2 regions of the Variovorax boronicumulans genome follow, and region 1 is predicted to be linked to the other one. Evidence: predicted binding sites of a transcription regulator. Region 1 holds the regulator's gene; the other holds the start of a gene.

Region 1 (3,388 bases):
CTTGGCGTGCAGCCGCCCCACCGACGTGCCAAAGAGGCCGAGGCGCACGCTGCGCCGCGTGCGCGCGGAACTCAGCTCGTGCAGCTCGGCGCCCAGCGCCAGCATGTCGGCGCGGTAGCGGCGGTAGGCGGTGTGCACCAGCGGCTCGTCGGTGGCGGCGAGCGAGTTGGTGACCACGCTGATCTTCACGTTGCGTCCGCGGATCTCGCGCATCACCTCCAGCCCCGACGCGCCCGGAATCAGGTAGGGCGACACCAGCGTCACCTCGCTGCGCGCGCGGCGCATCTGCTCGACCACGTTGTAGCGCACGCTGTCCACGTCGAGCAGCGGCACGCCGCCGTACGACGCGGTCTTGCCGATCACGCGGTCGGGCGAATCGGCATACGCCTCGGCGGTGGTCCAGATCAGGCCCAGCTTGCCGGCGTCGAGGTCGTCGGCCACCGGGCTGTAGCCGAGCAGGTCGTTGGGCGCGGGCCTGGGCGGCGGCGGCGTGGTGTCGGGGCCGGTGGCGGCGTCGAAGCGGCGCTGCAGCTCCTCGCGCGGCAGGTCGGTGTGCACGACCGCGCCGATCGGGCGCACGTGCGGGCTGTTCCAGTACTGGTCGAACAGCACGCCCAGGCGCGGGATCAGCGCACCCGTGACGAAGGTGTCGAGGTCGATGAAGTTGGGGCCGGTGGTGCGGCGGAAGTACTGGTTGCCGATGTTGCGCCCGCCCGCCACGGCCATCGCGCCGTCGGCGATGAAGAGCTTGTTGTGCATGCGGCGGTTGACGCGGCTGAAGTCGAACAGCGATGCGGTGAAGCGCTTGAGCAGGCTGCCGCGCCCGGCCGGGAACGGGTTGAACAGGCGCAGCTCCACGTTCGGCGTGGCGGCCAGGCCGAGCAGCAGCTCGTCTTCGCCGGACGTGTACAGGTCGTCCATCAACAGGCGCACGCGCACGCCGCGCTGGGCCGCATCGCGCAGGGTGCGCAACAGGTAGCGGCCGGTCTCGTCGTTCTCGATCTGGTAGTACTGCACGTCGAGCGTGCGCTGCGCGCGGCGCGCCAGCTGCAGCCGCGTGTCGAAGGCGAAGTCGCCGCCGGGCATGAGGCGAAAGCCGCTGAGGTCGGGGTCGGGCTGCGAGGCCAGCGCGATCTTGCCGAGCGCGGTGTCGGCCGAGACGGCGATGGCCTTGGTGGGCGGGCGCGGTGCGTCGTCGGGCAAGGTGGCACAGCCGGCGAACAGCGATGCAGCCACGAGGGCGAAGACCCAATGCCCCCAGCGCGACAGCAGGCGACGGGTCATTGTGGGCTTTCTACAGGGCTTTGCGCAGGTTGGCCGGTGCGATGCGCAAGGCTTCGCGGTACTTGGCGACGGTGCGGCGCGCGCACTCGATGCCCTGCTCTTTCAGCATCTCGGAAATCTGGCTGTCGGACAGCGGCTTCTTGATGCTCTCGGAACTCACGAACTGCTTGATCAGCGCGCGCACCGCGGTGCTCGACGCATTGCCACCGGTCTCGGTGCCCAGCGCCGAACCGAAGAAGTACTTGAGCTCGACCGTGCCGAAGGGCGTGGCCATGTACTTGGCGGTGGTCACGCGCGAGATGGTCGACTCGTGCAGGCCCAGCTCGTCGGCGATCTCGCGCAGCACCAGCGGGCGCATGGCCAGCTCGCCGTGCACGAAGTAGCTCTTCTGGCGCTCGACGATGGCGTTGCTCACGCGCAGGATGGTGTCGAAGCGCTGCTGGATGTTCTTGATGAACCAGCGCGCCTCCTGCAGCCGCTGAGACAGCGCCTGGCTGCCTTCGCCCTTGTGTGACTTGAGCGCGCCGGCGTAGATGTCGTGCACGCGCAGGCGCGGCATGACCTCGGGGTTGAGCATGACGCGGAACTTCACGTTCGTGCCGCGCCCGGTCTTGGTGACGATCACGTCGGGGATGACGATGTTGCGTTCGACGTCGACGAAACGGCGCCCCGGCTTGGGTTCGAGCCGCGCAATGACCTGCAGCGCCGAGCGCACCAGGTCTTCGTTGGTGCGCGTGAGCGTGGCCAGGCGCTTGAAGTCGCGCCGCGCGAGCAGCTCCATGGGCTGCTTGCAGATCGCGATGGCGGTCTTGCGGATGAGCGCTTCGGCCTCGGTCTCGTCTTCGCTGGCGAGCGCCTTCAGCTGGATGCTCAGGCATTCGCCGAGATCGCGCGCGCCGACGCCCACCGGCTCCAGGCTCTGCAGCAGGCCCAGCGCCACCTGGAAGTGGTGCACGAGGTCGTCGAACTGGTCGTTGTCGTCGCCCGCCAGGCCCGAGGCCAATGCGGGCAGCGAGTCTTCGAGGTAGCCGTCGTCGTTGAGCGACTCGATCAGGAAGCGCAGCGCGGCGCAGTCGTTTTCATTGAGCCGCAGGCTCAACGCCTGGCGGTGCAGGAAGGACTGCAGCGACTCCTGGCTGCGCGCGAGTTCGGTGGCATCGGCACGCTCGTCGTCGCCCAGGTTGTTCTGGCGCGCGGGCGCATCGCTGCCCCACTCGCTGTCGTCGGGCGCCATGTCGACGGTGCCGTCGCCTTCCCAGTCGGGCTCGCGCTCGGCGATCTCGGCGGCGGGGCCATCGGTGTCGGGGGTCGAGGTGCTGGTGTCACTGGACGTGGAGGAAGTGCTGGCGGCGGACGGCGTGAACTCGGCCTCACCCTCGCCCGCGTCGTCGCGCGGCACCGGCGCGTCGGCCGTGTCCAGCCCGAATTCCTCGCGCGCCGCTTCTTCCGCGGTGCGCTCGAGGAACGGGTTCTCGTCCAGCATCTGCTCCACCTCCTGGCTCAGTTCGAGCGTGGAGAGTTGGAGCAGGCGAATGGACTGCTGCAGCTGTGGCGTCAGCGCCAGATGCTGCGAGACGCGAAGGGACAGCCCTTGCTTCATGGAGACCCGACCCTCCCTTACATGCGGAAGTGCTCGCCCAGGTACACCCTGCGTACCTCGGCGTTGTCGACGATCTCCGAGGGTGTGCCTTGTGCCAGCACGTGCCCGTCGCTGATGATGAACGCGTGATCGCAGATGCCCAGCGTTTCACGCACGTTGTGGTCGGTGATGAGCACGCCGATGCCGCGCTCTTTCAGGAAACTGATGATCCGCTGGATCTCGATCACGGCGATCGGGTCGATGCCGGCGAAGGGCTCGTCCAGCAGGATGAAGCGCGGCTGGGTGGCCAGCGCGCGTGCAATTTCAACGCGGCGGCGCTCGCCGCCCGACAGCGCGAGCGCGGGCGAATCGCGCAGGTGGTCCACGCGCAGGTCGGCCAGCAGGTCGGCCAAGCGCTCTTCGGTGTGCTGCTTGGTCAGCGGCATCATGCGGCCGTTGGCGTCGGGCTCGCGCTGCAGCTCGAGCACGGCACGCACGTTTTCCTCGACCGTGAGCTTGCGGAAG
Region 2 (3,388 bases), on a different contig from region 1:
GGCCGCGGGGCCGTTGGCGCGGCGCGGGTCGCGCACCTCGACGCACAGCGCGGTGCGCGTGACCCAGTGGGCCGATTCGCCGCGCAGCGGTTGGCGCGTGGCCGGTGTAGCCGCATCAGCAGGAGCAGCTGCATCGCCTTTCGCCGCATCGCCGGGGCTTTGCATGCGCAGCGACGCGGCCACCACGGGCGGCGCGCCGAAGGTGTAGGGCACCTCGCCCAGGTCGGCGCCGGCGACCGGGGTGGCGGTGGCATAGCGCGCGCGGTAGTCGGACGCGCTGGGCAATGCGGCGCGCGGCGCGGTCGGATCGCGCTCGATGAGATACGGGTAGTCGCCCTTGCTGGCCCACGGCTGCGAGTCGAGCGGCAGGCGGTAGCCCATGGGCGAGTCGCCCGGGATCAGGAACAGGCGGTCGTCGCGCAGGAACCAGGGGCCGGTCTTCCAGCCGGGGCCGGCGAGCGCGGGCGTGTCGCTGTTGGCGTTGCCGGGCTCGATGGGCAGCATGTAGCCGATCACCGCGTCGAGCTTCTGCGTGAACACGCGGCGCAGGCGCACGCGTTCGAGTTCGTCGTCCAGCTTGGAGTCGAAGGGGTCGACGTTCACCGGCAGGCGGCGTTCGCGCCACAGGTAGTAGTAGGTGTCCTCGTAGCCGGGCTGGATGTAGCGCTCGGTGAGGCCCAGCTTGTGCGCCAGCACGGTGGTGAAGCGGCGCGCGTCCTCGCTCGTGTAGTGCGTGGGAAAGCGCTCGTCGGCGAACAGCTCGGGGTCGTGCCACAGCGTCTGGCCGTCGGCGCGCCAGAAGATCGACAGCGCCCAGCGCGGCAGCTGCTCGCCCGGATACCACTTGCCCTGGCCGAAATGCAGGAAGCCGCCCTGGCCGTACTCGGCGCGCAGCTTGTGCACGAGCTCGGTGGCGTAGCCGCGCTTGGTGGGGCCGAGCGCGTCGGTGTTCCATTCGGGCGCGTCGCGGTCGCTGGTGGCCACGTAGGTGGGCTCGCCGCCCATGGTCAGGCGCACGTCGCCGGCCACAAGGCGCGCATCGACCGTGTCGCCGAGCGCGAGCACCTCGGCCCATTGTTCTTCGGTGTAGGGCTTGGTGACGCGCGGCGATTCGTAGATGCGCGTGACCTTCATCTCGTGGCTGAACTCGACCTCGGACTCGTCGACGCCGCCCTCGATGGGCGCGGCGCTCGACGGCGTGGGCGTGCAGGCCAGCGGGATGTGGCCTTCGCCGGCCAGCAGGCCCGAGGTGGCGTCCAGACCGATCCAGCCGGCGCCCGGCAGGAACACCTCGCACCAGGCGTGCAGGTCGGTGAAGTCGACCGTGGTGCCGCTGGGGCCGTCGAGGGCCTTCACGTCGGGCGTGAGCTGGATCAGGTAGCCCGACACGAAGCGCGCGGCCAGGCCGCAATGGCGCAGCAGTTGCACCAGCAGCCAGCCCGAGTCGCGACACGAGCCGCTGCCGTTGCTCAGCGTTTCTTCCGGCGTCTGCACGCCGGGCTCCATGCGGATGAGGTAGCTGACGTCCTTTTGCACCTGCTGGTTGATGCCGACCAGGAAGTCGATGGTGCGCTGTTCCTTGCGCTCGATCTTGTCGAGGTAGGCCTGCAGCAGCGGCGTGGGCTTCTCGGTGACGAGGTAGGGCGCCAGCTCTTCGGCCTGCGAGGCCGTGTACTTGAAGGGGAAGTTCTCGGCCTGCGGCTCCAGGAAGAAGTCGAAGGGGTTGTAGACCGCCATCTCGACCACGAGGTCGACCGTGACCTTGAACTCGCGCGTCTTCTCGGGGAACACGAGCCGCGCCTGGTAGTTGGCGAACGGGTCCTGCATCCAGTTGACGAAGTGCTCGGCCGGTTCGACCCGCAGCGAGTACGAGATCACATTGCTGCGGCAATGGGGCGCGGGGCGCAGTCGCACGACTTGCGGGCCCAACTGCACCAGGCGGTCGTATGTGTAGTGGGTGACGTGGTGGAGTGCGGCGTGGATGGACATGCGTAGGGGCGTGCAGTGCAGCGAGGTTGCATCGAAAAGATGTCTCTGGTGAGACGCATACTAGCCCAGTTGCCAAGCAATTAACGCGCCATCGAGCGTGGGTTGGGGGAGGGTTTGCATCATGGATTCCGGGGTGTCGGGAGGGCAGTCGCGGCGTGCGTCCGAGGCTGTCGCGGGTGGGTCGGGGGCCTTCGTTGCGCTGGGCGGCACGCTGCTCGGCGCGGCGGTGCAGCTGCGCCAGCCGCTGCTGTGGGCGGCGGGTGTTTACGTCGCGTTGCTGCTCGTGGGGCTCGGCGGCGGATGGCTGTTGTGGCGGTGGCGTGGGCCTCGGCTGCTCGTGCTGATGCTGTCGCTGGCCTGCGGTGCGATGGCCGGCGCGAGCCTGGCTGGATGGCGCGCTACGGCTTACGCGCAAGGGGCGCTGGAGCCGCAGCTCGAAGGACGCGACCTGCGGCTCACGGGCGTGGTCTCGCAGATGCCACAACCCGGCGAGATCGGAACGCGCTTCCGTTTCGACGTGGAGACGGCGCAGTGGGCCGAGGCCCTGCCTGACGCTGCGCCACCGACGGTGCCGTCACGCATCGCGCTCGCCTGGTACGGCGAACACAGCGGCGTATGGGAGCAGCCTGTCGAGCGGCGTGCGTCCGTCGCACGCACCGTGGGCGAGGTGCACGCCGGCCAGCGCTGGCAACTGACCGTGCGCCTGCGCGCGCCACACGGCAACCTCAATCCGCATGGCTTCGACAGCGAGCTGTGGGCGTGGGAGCAGGGCGTGCATGCCCAAGGCCACGTGCGGGCCGGGGCGCGCGACCCCGCGCCGCGCCTGCTGGGTACGACGTGGCTGCACCCGATCGAGCGGGCGCGCGAGGCCGTGCGCGATGCCGTCTTCGCCCGCGTGGACGATCGGCGTCAGGCCGGCGTGATCGCCGCGCTCGTCACCGGCGACCAGGGCGCCATCGACCGCGCCGACTGGGACGTGTTCCGCGCCACCGGCGTGGCGCACCTGATGTCGATCTCGGGCCTGCACATCACCTTGTTCGCGTGGTTCGCAGCGCATGTCGTGGGCGCGCTCTGGCGGCGCAGCAGCCGGCTCATGCTGCGGCTGCCCGCGCAACAGGCCGCGCTCGCCGGCGGCGTGCTGCTGGCCGCGCTCTATGCGCTCTTCAGCGGCTGGGGCGTGCCCTCCCAGCGCACGGTCTGGATGCTCGCGGCCGTGGCGCTGCTGCGCCTGACCGGCCGGCGCTGGCCATGGCCGCACGTCTGGCTGCTGACGGCGACGGTCGTGGTGGCCGCCGATCCGTGGGCGCTGCTGCAAGCCGGCTTCTGGCTCAGCTTCGTGGCGGTGGCGGTGCTGTTCGCCTCCGCGACGGCTGTGCAGGGCGAGGGCAGGGTGGGCGCG

Evidence for each region. The regulator sigma-54, encoded in region 1, starts transcription at its own class of promoters, with help from an activator protein. The targets are predictions, from matches to a motif close to TGGCANGNAANCTGCTTT.
Region 2: a site for sigma-54 is predicted at 2,063-2,080, ahead of VHAB30_RS14400 (transglutaminase family protein). Genes of this name have one in related genera too.

What each region holds. Positions count from the first base shown of each region.
Region 1 is NZ_BKDH01000003.1:121,674-125,061, forward strand. It holds gene VHAB30_RS23270 (phospholipase D family protein) at 1-1,284, opposite strand, end outside; gene rpoN (RNA polymerase factor sigma-54) at 1,295-2,884, opposite strand; gene lptB (LPS export ABC transporter ATP-binding protein) at 2,902-3,388, opposite strand, start outside.
Region 2 is NZ_BKDH01000001.1:3,141,366-3,144,753, reverse strand. It holds gene VHAB30_RS14400 (transglutaminase family protein) at 1-1,989, opposite strand, end outside; gene VHAB30_RS14395 (DNA internalization-related competence protein ComEC/Rec2) at 2,111-3,388, shown strand, end outside.